DNA from 3 places in the Buttiauxella ferragutiae genome. Region 2 is predicted to be linked to each of the others. Evidence: predicted binding sites of a transcription regulator. Region 2 holds the regulator's gene; each other region holds the start of a gene.
The links. The regulator sigma-54, encoded in region 2, starts transcription at its own class of promoters, with help from an activator protein. The targets are predictions, from matches to a motif close to GTTGGCACANNTTTCGCTNT.
Positions count from the first base shown of each region.

Region 1 (5,459 bases), 540 kb from region 2:
AGAGGTAACAAATTTACCTTCTTTGCCACAGAACGGAGAGGTGTTGACGTTGAAGAACATGGTAACAGTTGGTTCATCAACAGACAGTGCTGGCAGCGCTTCAACATTTTGCGTGTCGCAAAGGGTGTCGGAGATGTTCAGCTCGCCCAGACCGGTAATCGCGATGATGTCGCCGGCTTCCGCTTCGGTGGATTCAATACGCTCCAGGCCGAGGTGGGTCAGTACTTTACCGACTTTACCGTTACGAGTTTTACCTTCGCTGTCGATGATAGTGATTTGCTGGTTAGGCTTCACTTTACCGCGTTTGATGCGACCGATGCCGATAACACCAACGTAGTTGTTGTAATCGAGCTGGGAGATTTGCATCTGGAACGGACCATCAAGGTCAACGCTTGGTGCTTTAACGTGGTCAACAATCGCCTGGTACAGCGGGGTCATGTCTTCCGCCATATCACCGTGATCGTTACCTGCGATACCCATCAACGCTGATGCGTAGATGATTGGGAAATCGAGTTGCTCGTCAGTAGCGTCAAGGTTTACGAACAGGTCGAACACCTGATCAACAACCCAGTCAGGACGCGCGCCAGGACGGTCAACTTTGTTGATAACAACAATTGGCTTCAAACCATGAGCAAATGCCTTCTTGGTTACGAAGCGCGTCTGCGGCATTGGGCCATCCATTGCATCAACGACCAGCAGAACGGAGTCTACCATGGACATTACACGTTCAACTTCACCACCGAAGTCGGCGTGCCCAGGGGTATCAACGATATTGATACGGTAGTCATTCCATTTGATAGCGGTGTTTTTAGCGAGGATGGTAATCCCACGCTCTTTCTCCAAATCGTTGGAGTCCATCACGCGTTCAGTGGCTTCAGCACGGTCGTTACTGAAAGTACCAGATTGCTGCAGCAGCTTATCAACCAGGGTAGTTTTACCATGGTCAACGTGCGCGATGATGGCGATATTACGCAGATTTTCGATCACAACTTTGCCTCAGGCATTAGAAATAGCGCGTTATTGTACACGTATTAATCGAAGGACATAACAGGATCACAAAGAACTTTTACAAACAATGTTGAAAGTAAGGGTTTGTGATCGCTTTCACGGAGCAAAAAAGGGAGCCACAACGAAAATTGCACCAATATGGTGCTCAAATCTCAGACTGAAGCACTACATTGGTGCAAACTATCCATCATGGTGCATCCCTTTTGCACTATGGTGCGCATGATAGCGCCTTTTTAGGGTAATTTAAAAGTTGGCACAGATTTCGCTTTAAACATTTTAGGGCGAATAGCCAAACGAAGAAAGTATTGAACACCTCGTTACCACGACGACAATGACCAATCCGGGAGAGTTAAGTATGTCCGCTGAACACGTTTTGACGATGCTGAATGAACACGAAGTGAAGTTTGTAGATTTGCGCTTCACTGACACCAAAGGTAAAGAACAGCACGTCACTATCCCTGCTCATCAGGTTACTGCTGACTTCTTCGAAGAAGGCAAAATGTTTGATGGTTCTTCAATTGGTGGCTGGAAAGGCATCAATGAATCCGACATGGTTCTGATGCCAGATGCATCTACCGCTGTTATTGACCCATTCTTCGCTGATTCTACGCTGATCATTCGTTGCGACATTCTTGAGCCTGGCACCATGCAGGGTTATGACCGCGATCCACGCTCCATTTCCAAGCGTGCTGAAGACTACCTGCGTTCTACTGGCATCGCCGATACCGTACTGTTCGGGCCAGAACCAGAGTTCTTCTTGTTCGACGACGTTCGTTTCGGTAGCTCCATCTCCGGTTCTCACGTGGCTATCGATGATATCGAAGGCGCATGGAACAGCGGCACCAAATACGAAGGCGGCAACAAAGGCCACCGTCCTGCTGTTAAAGGCGGTTACTTCCCAGTTCCTCCGGTTGACTCCGCACAAGACCTGCGTTCTGCAATGTGTCTGACTATGGAGCAAATGGGCCTGGTTGTTGAAGCTCACCACCACGAAGTAGCAACTGCTGGTCAGAACGAAGTGGCTACCCGCTTCAACACCATGACTAAAAAAGCAGATGAGATTCAGATCTACAAATATGTGGTTCATAACGTTGCTCATGCTTACGGCAAAACAGCGACCTTTATGCCAAAACCAATGTTTGGCGATAACGGTTCTGGTATGCACTGCCATATGTCCCTGGCTAAGAACGGTGTAAACCTGTTCGCTGGTGACAAATATGCTGGCCTGTCTGAGCAAGCGCTGTACTACATCGGCGGTGTTATCAAACACGCTAAAGCCATCAACGCCCTGGCTAACCCAACCACCAACTCCTACAAGCGTCTGGTCCCGGGTTACGAAGCTCCAGTTATGCTGGCTTACTCTGCAGCTAACCGTTCCGCTTCAATCCGTATCCCAGTAGTTGCGTCTCCGAAAGCACGTCGTATCGAAGTGCGCTTCCCGGACCCAGCGGCTAACCCGTACCTGTGCTTCGCAGCACTGCTGATGGCTGGTCTTGATGGTATCAAGAACAAAATCCATCCGGGCGAAGCAATGGACAAAAACCTGTACGACTTGCCTCCAGAAGAAGCAAAAGAGATCCCACAAGTTGCAGGCTCTCTGGAAGAAGCACTGAACTGCCTGAACGAAGACCGCGAGTTCCTGACTGCGGGCGGCGTGTTCACTGATGAAGCTATCGATGCTTACATCGCGCTGCGTATCGAAGAAAACGACCGCGTGCGTATGACTCCGCACCCAGTCGAGTTTGAACTGTATTACAGCGTTTAATGACGTTGAGCAGATTGCTGACAAAATTCACTAAACAGGTGTTGTAGGGCTGCGCTTATCCGACCTACGAAGTGGTTTGTCATCAGTCTCAGAAGATTTTTAGTTGCCGTGGAAACTTTTAGCCCATCTCAGGATGGGCTTTTTTCTCCACAAATAATCTGCTGCAACAATATCTTTTGCTGCCAGGAAACTATAATGCACCATCACAGTGCAAATTATCGGAGACTGCTGTATGGCAACCGGCACGCTGCCCGATGCTGGGCAGATCCTGAATTCTTTAATCAATAGCATTTTACTGGTCGATGACGAACTGGCGGTGCATTACGCCAATCCGGCGGCACAGCAACTTTTGGCGCAAAGTTCACGCAAGCTGTACGGCACACCGTTACCAGAGCTGTTGAGTTACTTTTCACTAAATATTGGCTTGATGCAGGAAAGCCTGACCTCCGGCCAGGGTTTTACCGATAACGAAGTCACGCTGGTTATCGATAGCCGCTCCCACATTCTTTCCCTGACAGCACAACGTTTACCAGAAGGTTTCATCCTGATGGAAATGGCGCCGATGGATAACCAACGACGTTTAAGTCAGGAACAGTTACAGCAGGCACAGCAAATTGCCGCTCGTGACTTAGTACGTGGGCTGGCTCATGAGATTAAAAATCCACTTGGTGGGTTACGTGGTGCCGCGCAATTACTGGCAAAAGCCTTACCCGATCCTTCGCTCACTGAATACACCAAGGTGATTATTGAGCAGGCTGATCGTTTACGTAATCTGGTCGACAGGCTGTTAGGCCCGCAGCAACCTGGCATGCACGTTACTGAAAGTATTCATAAAGTCACCGAACGGGTGATGAAACTGGTGTCGATGGAATTACCTGCCAACGTGTCGCTGGTAAGAGATTACGACCCAAGTTTGCCTGAGTTAGCGCACGACCCAGACCAAATTGAACAGATTTTATTGAATATTGTGCGCAACGCGCTTCAGGCGCTCGGCAGCGATGGTGGTGAGATTGTGTTACGCACGCGTACCGCCTTTCAAATTACGCTGCACGGTACTCGTTACCGACTGGCTGCACGAATTGATGTTGAAGACAACGGTCCGGGTATTCCGGCCCATCTGCAGGACACACTATTCTACCCAATGGTGAGTGGCCGTGAAGGAGGGACAGGATTGGGTCTTTCTATTGCACGCAACTTGATCGATCAGCATTCGGGAAAAATCGAATTTAACAGTTGGCCAGGTCATACCGAGTTTTCGGTTTACCTGCCCATTCGTAAGTAGAGGTCTTTATGCAACGAGGGATAGTTTGGATCGTTGATGACGATAGCTCCATCCGTTGGGTGTTGGAACGCGCACTAACAGGGGCTGGTTTAAGCTGCACCACATTTGAAAGTGGCACTGAAGTCCTGAATGCTCTTGCAACCAAAACCCCGGACGTTTTGTTATCTGATATTCGCATGCCCGGCATGGATGGCCTGGCGCTGCTAAAGCAGATTAAACAACGCCACCCGATGTTGCCGGTCATCATAATGACCGCTCATTCAGACCTTGAGGCGGCCGTGAGTGCCTATCAGCAGGGTGCTTTTGATTACCTGCCTAAACCCTTTGATATTGATGAAGCGGTGGCTCTGGTTGAACGCGCCATCAGCCACTATCAGGAACAGCAGCAACCGCGCAATGTGCAGGTTAATGGGCCAACCACCGATATTATTGGTGAAGCGCCTGCGATGCAGGATGTGTTCAGGATCATTGGCCGCCTCTCCCGGTCATCAATAAGTGTGCTGATTAACGGTGAATCCGGTACGGGTAAAGAGTTAGTCGCCCATGCCTTGCATCGCCACAGCCCACGGGTGAAATCCCCTTTTATTGCGCTGAATATGGCTGCCATCCCAAAGGATTTGATTGAGTCTGAGCTGTTTGGCCATGAGAAAGGGGCTTTTACCGGCGCTAATCAAATTCGGCAAGGCCGTTTCGAGCAGGCTGACGGCGGCACACTGTTCCTCGATGAAATCGGCGATATGCCGCTGGACGTGCAAACTCGTTTGCTGCGCGTGTTGGCTGACGGACAGTTTTATCGTGTTGGCGGTTATGCGCCGGTAAAAGTTGATGTGCGAATTATTGCCGCAACGCACCAGAACCTTGAGTTACGCGTGCAGGAAGGGAAATTCCGTGAGGATTTATTCCATCGCCTGAACGTAATTCGCGTGCATTTGCCACCCCTGCGCGAACGCCGCGAAGATATTCCGCGTCTGACTCGTCATTTCTTGCAAGATGCTGCAAAAGAGTTAGGTGTGGAAGCCAAGCAGCTTCATCCCGAAACCGAAACAGCATTAACGCGTTTGGCCTGGCCTGGAAACGTGCGCCAACTGGAAAATACCTGTCGCTGGTTAACGGTCATGGCGGCAGGCCAGGAAGTATTGATTCAGGACTTGCCTGCCGAGTTGTTCGAGACAACCATTCCCGATAGCCCGGCACATTCTCAATCCGACAGTTGGGCAACTTTACTGGCGCAATGGGCAGATCGCGCATTACGTTCCGGTCATCAGAATTTACTCTCTGAAGCTCAACCAGAAATGGAACGCACACTGCTAACGACGGCACTGCGGCATACGCAAGGCCACAAGCAGGAAGCGGCTCGTTTACTTGGCTGGGGGCGCAATACCCTGACGCGTAAGTTGAAAGAGT
Region 1 covers NZ_CP093332.1:5,247,823-5,253,281, forward strand. The annotation lists gene typA (ribosome-dependent GTPase TypA) at 1-987, opposite strand, end outside; gene glnA (glutamate--ammonia ligase) at 1,364-2,773, shown strand; gene glnL (nitrogen regulation protein NR(II)) at 3,006-4,055, shown strand; gene glnG (nitrogen regulation protein NR(I)) at 4,064-5,459, shown strand, end outside.
Region 1: the regulator sigma-54 is predicted to act here: its motif matches at 1,258-1,277, upstream of glnA (glutamate--ammonia ligase).

Region 2 (5,459 bases):
GATCGGCTCTGGATTTCAATGGCTCCAGCAAGTCACTTTCTTCATCTATCGCACTTTCCAGCGAGAGATTTTTACTGGAAAGCGGGTGCAAGCGGCGCGTGTCACTATAACGACGAATCAGCGTGTTGCGATCGGCATCAAGGAACAACAATTGTGGTGAGAATGAGTCAGGCAGATTGGTCATTGCCTGTTCAAAGATCTCCGGATTTTCCGGCATGTTACGCACGTCGATGCTGACTGCCGCAGAAATTTGGCGTTCTGCGAGGGTTTTAGCAAGATCAGGTAATAGCACCACTGGTAGGTTATCTACACAGTAGAATCCCATATCTTCTAGTGCACGCAAGGCTACAGACTTCCCTGAACCAGAGCGGCCGCTGACAATCATCAGCACCATGTTTTCACTCCCCCAACTTTTCTTGCTGCGGCATACCCGTGACCGCAGCCAGATTATTCACTTTCACTACCTTGTTCTGTTTCGGTAATGATCTGATAAAGCTCTTCATCGCTCTGTGCAGAACGCAGGCGGCGGCAAATCGTTTTGTCAGCCAGACGTTTTGCTACCAGAGACAAAGTATGTAAGTGCGTTTTTGTTTGATCCGCAGGAACAAGCAGCGCAAACATCAGGTCAACCGGTTGGTTATCGATGGCGTCAAAAGCGATAGGGGTTTCCAGTTTAATAAACACCCCAACGGCACGAGTCGTATCTTCTTCCAGTTTCCCATGGGGAATGGCGATGCCATTTCCGATACCGGTACTGCCCATGCGTTCGCGCGTCAATACAGCCTCAAATACCACTTGTGGTGGCAGGCCGAGCTGTTTTGCTGCCAGTTCACTGATGATTTCCAGTGCACGCTTTTTACTCTGGCAATGTACGTTGGTACGGGTACATTCCTTGTTCAGGACTTGACTAAGTTGTAGAGCAGAATCGTTGTTCATCATAAGTTCACCTAAGCACCCTGTTATGCTAACGGCCCGCTACTCCACGCAACGAGCCGTCTTTACCCTTCATACTTCAAGTTGCATATGCGTTGGCTTCCTCGCTCACCCCAGTCACTTACCAGAGTAAGCTCATGGGGATTCACTGTGTAGCCGCCTTTCTGCAACTCGAATTATTTTGGGTAACTGCTTAAACAGTTGCCCGGATTATCAGTGTTGTTTTAGTTTATCTTTATGTTTGGTTAACTGGCGAGCCAGTTTATCAATCAGACCGTCAATCGCCGCATACATATCCTGCCCTTCCGCGCTGGCATGAATTTCACCACCATTTACATGAAGCGTTGAATCGGCAATATGCGTGACTTTTTCCACTTTTAACACAATATAGACTTGGTTAATTCTATCGAAGTACTGCTCCAGTTTGGCAAACTTCGTACTCACAAATTCGCGCAGTGCGTCAGTGATTTCGACGTTATGTCCTGTAATGTTGAGCTGCATAGTGTCTTCCTTATCGGTTAAGTCAAACCAACTGTTTACGCTGATTTGACGGTGGTATGGATAAAGACTCTCGGTACTTCGCAACAGTGCGGCGTGCCACCATGATCCCCTGATCCGATAGCATAGTCGTTAACTTGCTATCACTCAGTGGTTTCGCAGGGTTTTCCGCAGCAATTAATTTCTTCACCAATGCACGAATTGCCGTCGAGGAGGCTTCACCTCCACCTTCGGTATTAACGTGGCTTGAGAAGAAATACTTCAATTCAAAAATGCCGCGTGGGCTATGTAAATATTTTTGCGTGGTCACTCGGGAAATGGTCGATTCATGCATTTCTACGACCTGAGCGATATCAGCAAGCACCATCGGTTTCATGTGCTCTTCGCCGTGTTCAAAAAAGCCTTGTTGCTGTTCAACGATACAGCGACTGACGCGCAGCAGCGTGTCGTTCCGGCTTTCCAGGCTCTTAATCAGCCACTTTGCTTCTTGCAGATTACTGCGAATAAATTGCGAGTCGCTGTCATTGCGGGCACTGGTGCCCATTGCAGCGTACTGCTGGTTTATTTTCAGGCGAGGGAGGCTGTCGGCATTGAGTTCTACAGTCCAGTGACCTTGCGTTTTTTTCACCAGAACATCCGGTATGACATATTCCGGTTCACCGGTCTGAATGGATTGCCCTGGGCGTGGGTCAAGAGACTGAATCAGGCACATTGCCTCTTTCAGCACCTCTTCTTTCAGACGGGTGACGCGCATCAGGCTGCGGAAGTCATGGTTAGCGAGCAGATCCAGGTGATCGCTGACAATCAAGCTGGCTTCGGTTAACCATGGCGTTTCGCGAGCGAACTGTGAAAGCTGTATGAGCAGGCAATCGCGTAGATCACGTGCGGCAACACCCACAGGATCGAAGCGTTGAACGCGTTTGAGTACGGCTTCCACTTCGTCGAGGGTGATTTCGTCATCACCCATGCTTTCCAGAATTTCTTCCAGAGAAACTGTGAGATAACCCATTTCGTCAACGGCATCGACAATAGAGGTCGCAATTGCTGTGTCAGTATCTGAAAACGGGGTGAGATCAACCTGCCACATCAGATAATCCTGAAGAGACTGGGTCGTTTCCCCCTGATAAACCGGCAATTCGTCGTCGATATAATCGCTTCCGGTTCCTGATGGAGTGCCTGCGGTGTAGATTTCGTCCCAACTGGTATCCAGCGGTAACTCGTCAGGCATTTCTTTTTGCTCAAGCGCCTCACGGGTATCTAACGCTTCGTTTTCACGTACTTCCTGAGTTTCAACTTCTTCATGCAGATCGGTTTGCTCAAGCAGTGGGTTACTTTCCAGTGCTTGCTGAAGTTCTTGCTGTAGCTCTAACGTCGAAAGTTGCAACAGACGAATTGCCTGCTGTAACTGGGGAGTCATAGCAAGTTGTTGGCTAAGCCGTAATTGCAAACCTTGCTTCATATTCAGAGCGAGCTTCCTCAGGTTATACTCGTCATACTTCGAGCTGCAGGGGTGTTGACTGCACTCCTTCACCCCAGTCACTTACTCAAGTAAGCTCCTGGGATGAACTCCCTTGTCGCCTACCTGCAACTCGAATTATTTTGAGTATAAATATTATAATTTTTACTACCCTATCAGAGTCTGAACTCTTCGCCCAGATACACGCGCTTAACATGCTCGTCTTCCAGGATTTCGGCTGGAGTGCCATGGGCGATTAAATGGCCCTGGCTTACGATGTAGGCACGTTCACAAACAGCCAGCGTTTCGCGTACGTTATGGTCAGTAATCAACACCCCGAGCCCACTGTCGCGCAGATGCTCAATGATTCGCTTGATGTCGATGACGGAGATTGGGTCAACACCAGCAAAAGGTTCATCCAGAAGAATAAATTTTGGATTTGCGGCTAATGCTCGGGCAATTTCGACACGACGACGCTCGCCACCAGACAATGACTGCCCGAGGTTATTACGCAAATGTTCGATGTGGAATTCTTCCATCAGCTCATTAGCGCGGTCATCACGCTGCTCAACAGAAAGATCGTCACGGATTTGCAGCACAGCCATTAAGTTATCGAACACACTTAAACGGCGGAAAATAGACGCTTCTTGCGGTAAGTAGCCGATACCTCGACGAGCACGAGCATGAAGTGGCAGAAGGCTGATGTCTTCATCATCAATAATAATGTTGCCGGCGTCACGCGGCACAATGCCAACCACCATGTAAAAGGTGGTGGTTTTCCCGGCACCGTTTGGGCCAAGTAACCCGACAATTTCACCCGACTTAACAGCCAGGCTGACATCTTCAACGACGCGGCGGCCTTTGTAGGCTTTGGCGAGATTTTTTGCAATTAAAGTAGCCATAACGAATTAGTTACTCTTTTTCTGCGCAGGGGCTGGTGCCGGAGCCTGGCCGTCTTTTTTCTGCAGTTGAGAAGGGACCAGAACGGTGGTGACACGTTTACCTTTTTCGCTAAAGGCCTGCATCTTCTGTTCTTTCACCAGATAAGTAATTTTGTCGCCTTTGATATTGCTGTCGACCTGCTCGAGATAAGCATTACCGGTCAGAACTACAAAGTCGTTTTGCAACTCATAGTGCATGGTCGCTGAGTGGCCGCTAACGGGTTTACCGCTATCTTGCATCTGATAGAACGTGGCTGGATTACCATAACCATCAATGACTTCTTTGCCTTCTTCGCCGCCAGGACGAGTCACAACCACTTTGTCGGCGTTAATTTTGATACTGCCTTGTGTCACGATCACATTGCCAGTGAAGGTGACGACGTTGCCCTGCATATCCAGCGACTGTTGGTCAGATTCAATGTGAATCGGCTGATCGGTATCACCGGTCAACGCAAATGCCGAAAAACTAGCGGCTAAAAGCGTACTGGTTAGTACTAAATTACGGCTGAGTTTGTTTATTTTGGATTTCATAGGATGTTCTAACCTTTTCAATCAGCTCGGCATTTTTGCTGCGTAAATTTCCACGCATTTTGAGGCCGGTGGAGTTAAAGCTGGTTCCATACAAGGTTACCTGGTCATCAGAGGCAACATCCTGAGTGACTAAATTAACCTGCGCATTGTCCGTGGTAATTTTGCGTAGCTGAGAATCCGGCGTCAGAGCCGTCAGCACCACATTCCCATACAAATACAGCATCCGATCGTTAGTAAGTTTGGCGCGATCCGCTCGTAAAGACCAGGTTGCCACTTTGTTTTCGTCATACTGCGTCATCACCGGGTTGGTAAACCACGAAATAGCAGTCTCAGAAAAATATTCAACGTGTTCCGAAACCAGCCGATAATTCAGAGCCCCTTCAGGACTGTAGGCGAGTGTCGTGGAATGTTCACTTTGATAGGTTGGCTCGTTGCTGTTTACCGTCGGTGTAGCAACGGGGTCTTTATCGACCAGATTTAAGCCAATCAACACTAATGCCAGCAATGAAAGCAGGATGATAACCCAACGTCTGGTCTTACTCATATAGATAGCCCTTTGGCCTCATCAAGCTTTCCTTGTGCCAGTAACAGAAGATCACAGACTTCGCGAACCGCCCCACGTCCGCCAGCAATACGTGTAACGTAGTCGGCACGAGGAATCAGTAAAGGATGAGCGTCGGAAACCGCCACACTCAAACCCACTTTTGCCATCACTGGCCAGTCGATTAAATCATCACCAACGTAAGCAACATGTTCCGCGGGGATGGCGAGCTTATCTAATAGATCGTGAAAAGCCAAAAGCTTGTCAGATTGCCCTTGATAGAGATGGGTAATCCCGAGTGTTGCGCATCGGTCTTCAAGTAGCTTTGCTTTGCGGCCGGTAATAATCGCGACTTCGATGTCGGAAGTCAGCACGCAGCGAATTCCGTAACCGTCACGCACGTTGAATGCTTTCAGCTCTTCGCCGCTATTACCCATGTAAATCAGGCCATCAGACATGACACCGTCAACATCTAAAATAAGCAGGCGCACGTTTTCTGCCCGCTCCATCACGCGCGTGCTTACCGGGCCATAACAGGTGGCAAGTGACGCTTCATGGT
Region 2 covers NZ_CP093332.1:505,903-511,361, forward strand. The annotation lists gene rapZ (RNase adapter RapZ) at 1-394, opposite strand, end outside; gene ptsN (PTS IIA-like nitrogen regulatory protein PtsN) at 448-939, opposite strand; gene hpf (ribosome hibernation promoting factor) at 1,147-1,434, opposite strand; gene rpoN (RNA polymerase factor sigma-54) at 1,457-2,890, opposite strand; gene lptB (LPS export ABC transporter ATP-binding protein) at 3,064-3,789, opposite strand; gene lptA (lipopolysaccharide ABC transporter substrate-binding protein LptA) at 3,796-4,359, opposite strand; gene lptC (LPS export ABC transporter periplasmic protein LptC) at 4,328-4,903, opposite strand; gene kdsC (3-deoxy-manno-octulosonate-8-phosphatase KdsC) at 4,900-5,459, opposite strand, start outside.

Region 3 (5,459 bases), 300 kb from region 2:
GTTTTGGTCATAAAGATGTCCTGCACTACCACAAAATCGAGCGCTTCAAACCCTTTGCGCACCAGGCCAAGATCGGCTTCGGTCTGCAACGGGTCTTCGCCCATGATGTAATAGGCTTTCATTTCGCCTTCGATGGCCATATGCGGCACTTCGGTGATACGCACGCCGACTTTGTCGTCCATATCATCAACGTTGATGCCCCATGCTTTGGCAAATTTGGCACGAACGTCCGGGTCAACCACATCCTGATAGCCAGGGAACTGGTTCGGCAGCACGCCCATATCACACGCACCCTGCACGTTGTTTTGCCCACGTACCGGGCCAACGCCAACGTTTTCACGCCCCAGGTTACCGGTCAGCAGTGCCAGGCTTGATAAGCCTTTTACCACGTCGACTGCCTGACCAAACTGCGTCACGCCCATGCCCCACATGATGGTGGCTGAAGGAGCTGCGGCGAACGTCCGCATCGCCTGACGAACCTGATGCGCCGGTACGCCAGTCAAATGCTCAACGTCTTCTGGCGCGTAGCCTTTTACCACTTCACGGTAAGCATCCAGACCGTCAGTAAATTTCGCCACGTACTCTTTATCGTAGAGGTTCTCTTCGAGCAGCACGTAGCCAAAGGCATTCACCAGCGCCATATTACAGCCGTTTTTCAGCTGCAAATGTTGGTCTGCAATACGCGCGGTTTCGATGCGGCGCGGGTCACAAACAATAATTTTCGCGCCATTTTCTTTCGCTTTAATCACCCGACGCGCCACGATCGGGTGCGAATCGGCGCAGTTATAACCAAATACCAACAGGCATTTTGAATGTTCGATGTCGCCGATGGAGTTACTCATCGCGCCATTTCCCAGCGTCACCTGCAAACCCGCCACCGACGGCCCGTGGCAAACACGCGCACAGCAATCGACGTTGTTGGTATGCAGCACACCGCGGGCAAACTTCTGCATCACATAGTTAGTTTCGTTACCCGTTCCGCGTGACGAACCGGTCGTCATAATGGAACGCGGGCCATATTGCTCTTTAATAGCTTTCAGGCGTTTCGCGGTATAGCTAATGGCTTCATCCCAGCTAACAGGCTGGAGCTTGCCGCCTTTTTCATAACGAATCATCGGCTGCGTCAGACGCGGTGTGAGCAGTTTTGTGTCGTTGAGAAAATCCCAGCCGTAATAGCCTTTCAGGCAGAGTTCATTTTGGTTCGTCACGCCATCAGCCGCTTCGGCACGGATAATTTTATTCTTCTCAACAACCAGTTTGAGTTTGCAGCCTGCGCCACAGTAAGGGCAGACGCTGGTAATTTTTTTCATCAGTAACAGACCTGTTAAAAGTGAAGTTAAAGGGGTTTAGAAATAAATAGATGAAGTCGCATCAAACGCAGCACGGCGGCGTTTTTCGATATTCATTTGTTCAAGTTTGTTGCGATCAACGCAGATAATGGCGTTGGTTGGGCAGGCTTCCATACAGGCCGGGCCTTCTGCACGGGTGTGGCAAAGGTCGCACTTATTCGCTTCGGCTTTTTCAGCCATCACGTTAAGACCCGCGCCGCTGTTACGCACAACCGGGCGAACAACCACTTCCATCGCGCCATATGGGCAGGCAACCACACAGGTTTTGCAGCCGATGCAGCGTTCCTGCATCACATTCACAAAACCATGTTCGCGGCTGATAGCCCCGTTAGGGCAGACGTTGGCGCAAGGTGCGTCTTCGCACTGGCGGCACATCGTTGCGGTAGAAACATTCACGCCTTTAACCACGTGAATACGAGGCAGGAAAGTTTGCGGTGTTAATGCCGCGCAATCCTGTGCTTCCTGGTGGGACACGACACAGGCCACTTCGCAAGTGCGACAGCCAATACATTTGCTCGAATCAGCAATGATGAAGCGGTTCATCAGAGACTCCTGGATAGAGTGTTTTTTATAAGACTGCTTTAGGCATACATAAAGTGTGCCAACTTTGAAACTAGCGTGATTCAAGGCTTTGCGCATTGATCCGGGGTGGGATGACAGTGACATCGACACATTTGACGATGTCATTTGGGCAGATGACAGAGAGTGGATTGAGTTGCCCTCACCAGGAGATAAACGGCTTTTCCTGGCCGTTCAAACTCAGGTAATCGATAACAATGAAGTAGTGTCAATATCAAATATATTAATAATATATTTTCTTTTTTAATTAAATAGTTTTATTTGTGAGGTTTATCATTGGTTTTAATAATGACTATATAATACTTAATAACTATTTAAGTATAAAGGTAATAATATTTGTGATAGCGTGCCACCCCAAATTATTACATAAATCTCAGCCATTGAGATAACGCTGTGATCTGTTATGTATTGTTTAATTTATGCGTATGAGTCTATATAAGGGATTGGATGCCAAACATAGTAAATGCATTAATGACTTATGTCAGAAATACTAAGGGTAAATACAATTACTTTAGCCAGAGTGCTTACATGAGGAAGTACGGTTGGTCAGGTACCGATCGAACAAAGTTGGGTGGTGTGTGGACTGGAGCAACAGGGAAAAAGGATATTCAGGGCAAGGAAATATATGGATTGGGGGGGGCTTGTTATGGATTTAGCGCAGCTTACCTTATTTCACCTCCGCATTCGTGCAATGTTGAGAATTATTTTCATTTGCCAAAAACTCAGAGCATTATTCGCGGGGTTATGAATCTCCAATATCAACATTATCATGTTGCTTTGGCGTATACCTCACTTCCCAGAGAAGAAATATTTAATGAGATTGTAAGAATAGAAGGTCATATTCGTTATAGAGGTATGGTCAGACTAAGTAGAGTATCGGCATCAGCTTTGATGAATGAATTGGTAATGAATGGTAAGCATGAAATAAATATGGTTAACGCAAGCGTTGGGCATTCCGTTGCTCTGAAGATAGCCGCTCGCGATATTTGTTTCTTTGATTCTAATTTGGGTGAAATTATTTATCCAAATGATTTTGTCGGTCGTAAGAAAATGGAAGGTGCGCTACATATGGTGTTTCATTCTCAATATAGAACATACACAACCATGTCAGTCAGTAATTTTATATAAATTAATTTGATCAATGATATTTGACGTTGCATTTCTATTGGTTGGGGGACTGTTCGTCGATGTAACGTCTATTATTTAGCTCGCATCCTTCCCTGGTAAAGAGATAAAAACAGGACGTGAATGGGCATCCATGCCCAGCCGTCATTACATCTCAAAATCAGGTGCTTCTAAATCCGTGAAGCCGCCTTTACCTTCCCAGCCTGCCAGGCTCTGATACACCGTTTCCACCGCCGCTTTTATCGCGTCGGTCATTGGGTAGTAAAAACCAACAATATCAGGCTGAATGCCGAGGAAAATCACCTCGGCAACATCTTCTTTAATCTGATCGATCAAATAATTAAGTGGCATGTTGTGGGTGGTCATCATAAACATTTCGGCGATGTCATCCGGGTCGATGATACGGATTTCACCTGGGTTCAGGCCCATATCCGTGGCATCAACCAGCAGCAATCTTTGCGGGCGTAATTCACGAATCGCCACCACATCGTTTTCCGGTGCGGTGCCGCCGTCGATAACAATCCAGTCGCCTTGTGGGGCGGCCTGGCACTTTTCTGCCAGCAACGGGCCAGCACCGTCGTCACCCATCATGCTGTTGCCGACACAAAGTAAAACGTTAGTCATAGCGTCTCCGTACCATCAAATAAATGGCGGGTTCTTGTTGAATGGCTTGCAGCATATCGAGCAACGCCTGGCTCCATTCTTGCTGCTGTTCAGTTTGATTCGGTTTTGCGGCATCAAATGCTTTTGCCAACAAAACCACATGGCTCTGATCGATAACGATTTCACCGTAACGCGGCACACCTTCCATTTTGCGCCGCGCTTCGCTGCCCTCTTCAAGCGTGGCAATCCACGCTTTGTAAGGCTCAAACGAACACACTAAATTTTCTTTCAGGCAGTCGATAACGCCGAGATGGTGGCCGATTGCCAGGCTGTAATAAACCACCTGTTGCGCATCACTCGGGGTGTTGTCGTTTTCATCGACAAACTTACGGCTAAGCTGGCAAAACACCACCGACTCGCTCATTACACGCGCTCCTGCTTAACCAGTTCTTCCAGATGCGTGACGATCTCAGTCAGACGCGGATCGTTCTCATGTGCCAGCCACTGCTGAACACTGCCGCCACCGGCGGTGAGATTTTCCATATAGCTGTCAGCAATCTGGCGGCCATAGCGATAACCCGCAAGGCTGCGCGCTGCGCGGTCGATACGAACACGCAGTGGCTGAACCATATCCGGATGCAGGATTTGCGCCGGTTGTGCATCCATTTCACTGGCTTCACGGGCGTGGATTTTTTGCTCCAGCAAGCCTAGTGCCATAGCAAAACCATACAGCGTTGCCGCAGGTGTTGGCGGGCAACCTGGAATATACACGTCGACCGGGACGATTTTGTCGGTGCCACCCCAGACGCAATACAGGTCGTGGAAGATGCCGCCGCTATTACCGCATGCGCCGTAAGAAATACAGATTTTTGGGTCCGGCGCTGATTCCCAGGCACGCAGCGCGGGGGAACGCATGGCGCGAGTCACAGCGCCGGTAAACAGTAAAATATCCGCGTGACGAGGTGACGGAACCACTTTGATCCCGAAGCGTTCTGCATCGAAAAGTGGTGAAAGGGTAGCAAAAATTTCGATTTCGCAACCGTTACAGCCACCGCAGTCAACGCGGTAAACATAGGCGGAACGTTTAATCTTTTTCAGCAACGATGTTTTCATCGCGGCGATGGATTCATCCACCGTCATTGGCACTGGCATGCCGTTGTCGTCGCGTGGGCCGAGTAACATACTCATTAGCTGGCCTCTCTAATTTGGCGGCTAAGGTCGATTTGGTCGGAAGAGACCAGGCTTTGCTGGCGTTTACATTCCGGGCAGGTTTCAAACGCAGCGCGATGCGCTTCGGCAAGTTTGTCGCCGTTGTGCTCAAGCAGGGCAATGGCGTAATCAATCTCTTTTTGCACCGCGAAAGGCTTGCTGCACTGGCGGCAGTTGCACAGGTCAAAACGCGCCTGTTGCAGGAAATCGGCTTTGTTCCACACTGCCAGTTCATATTCCTGAGAAAGCTTGATGGCAGCCGTTGGGCAGACTTCTTCGCAGCGTGCGCAGAAAATGCAGCGCCCAAGGTTGAAAGTCCACGCCAGTTGGCCGGCCACCAGATCGGTTTCCACCGTTAATGCGTTGGATGGGCATGCGTTAACGCATGCCGCACAGCCAATGCATTGCTGCGGATTATGTTCCGGCTTGCCCCGGAAGTTTGGGTCCACGGCGATCGGCTGTAGCGGGTACGACTCAGTGGCCACGCCGCCTTTAATGGCTTTTTTGATGAAGTTAAACATGGTGACTCCGGTGTTTTGCTTTGGCTGTATTTGCCCTCACCCCGGCCCTCTCCCCCTGGAGAGGGGGAAAAGA
Region 3 covers NZ_CP093332.1:207,636-213,094, forward strand. The annotation lists gene fdhF (formate dehydrogenase subunit alpha) at 1-1,310, opposite strand, end outside; gene hydN (electron transport protein HydN) at 1,347-1,892, opposite strand; gene MNO13_RS00890 (hypothetical protein) at 2,376-3,056, shown strand; gene hycI (hydrogenase maturation peptidase HycI) at 3,201-3,677, opposite strand; gene MNO13_RS00900 (formate hydrogenlyase maturation HycH family protein) at 3,670-4,080, opposite strand; gene MNO13_RS00905 (NADH-quinone oxidoreductase subunit B family protein) at 4,080-4,844, opposite strand; gene MNO13_RS00910 (formate hydrogenlyase complex iron-sulfur subunit) at 4,844-5,386, opposite strand.
Region 3: the regulator sigma-54 is predicted to act here: its motif matches at 1,936-1,955, upstream of hydN (electron transport protein HydN).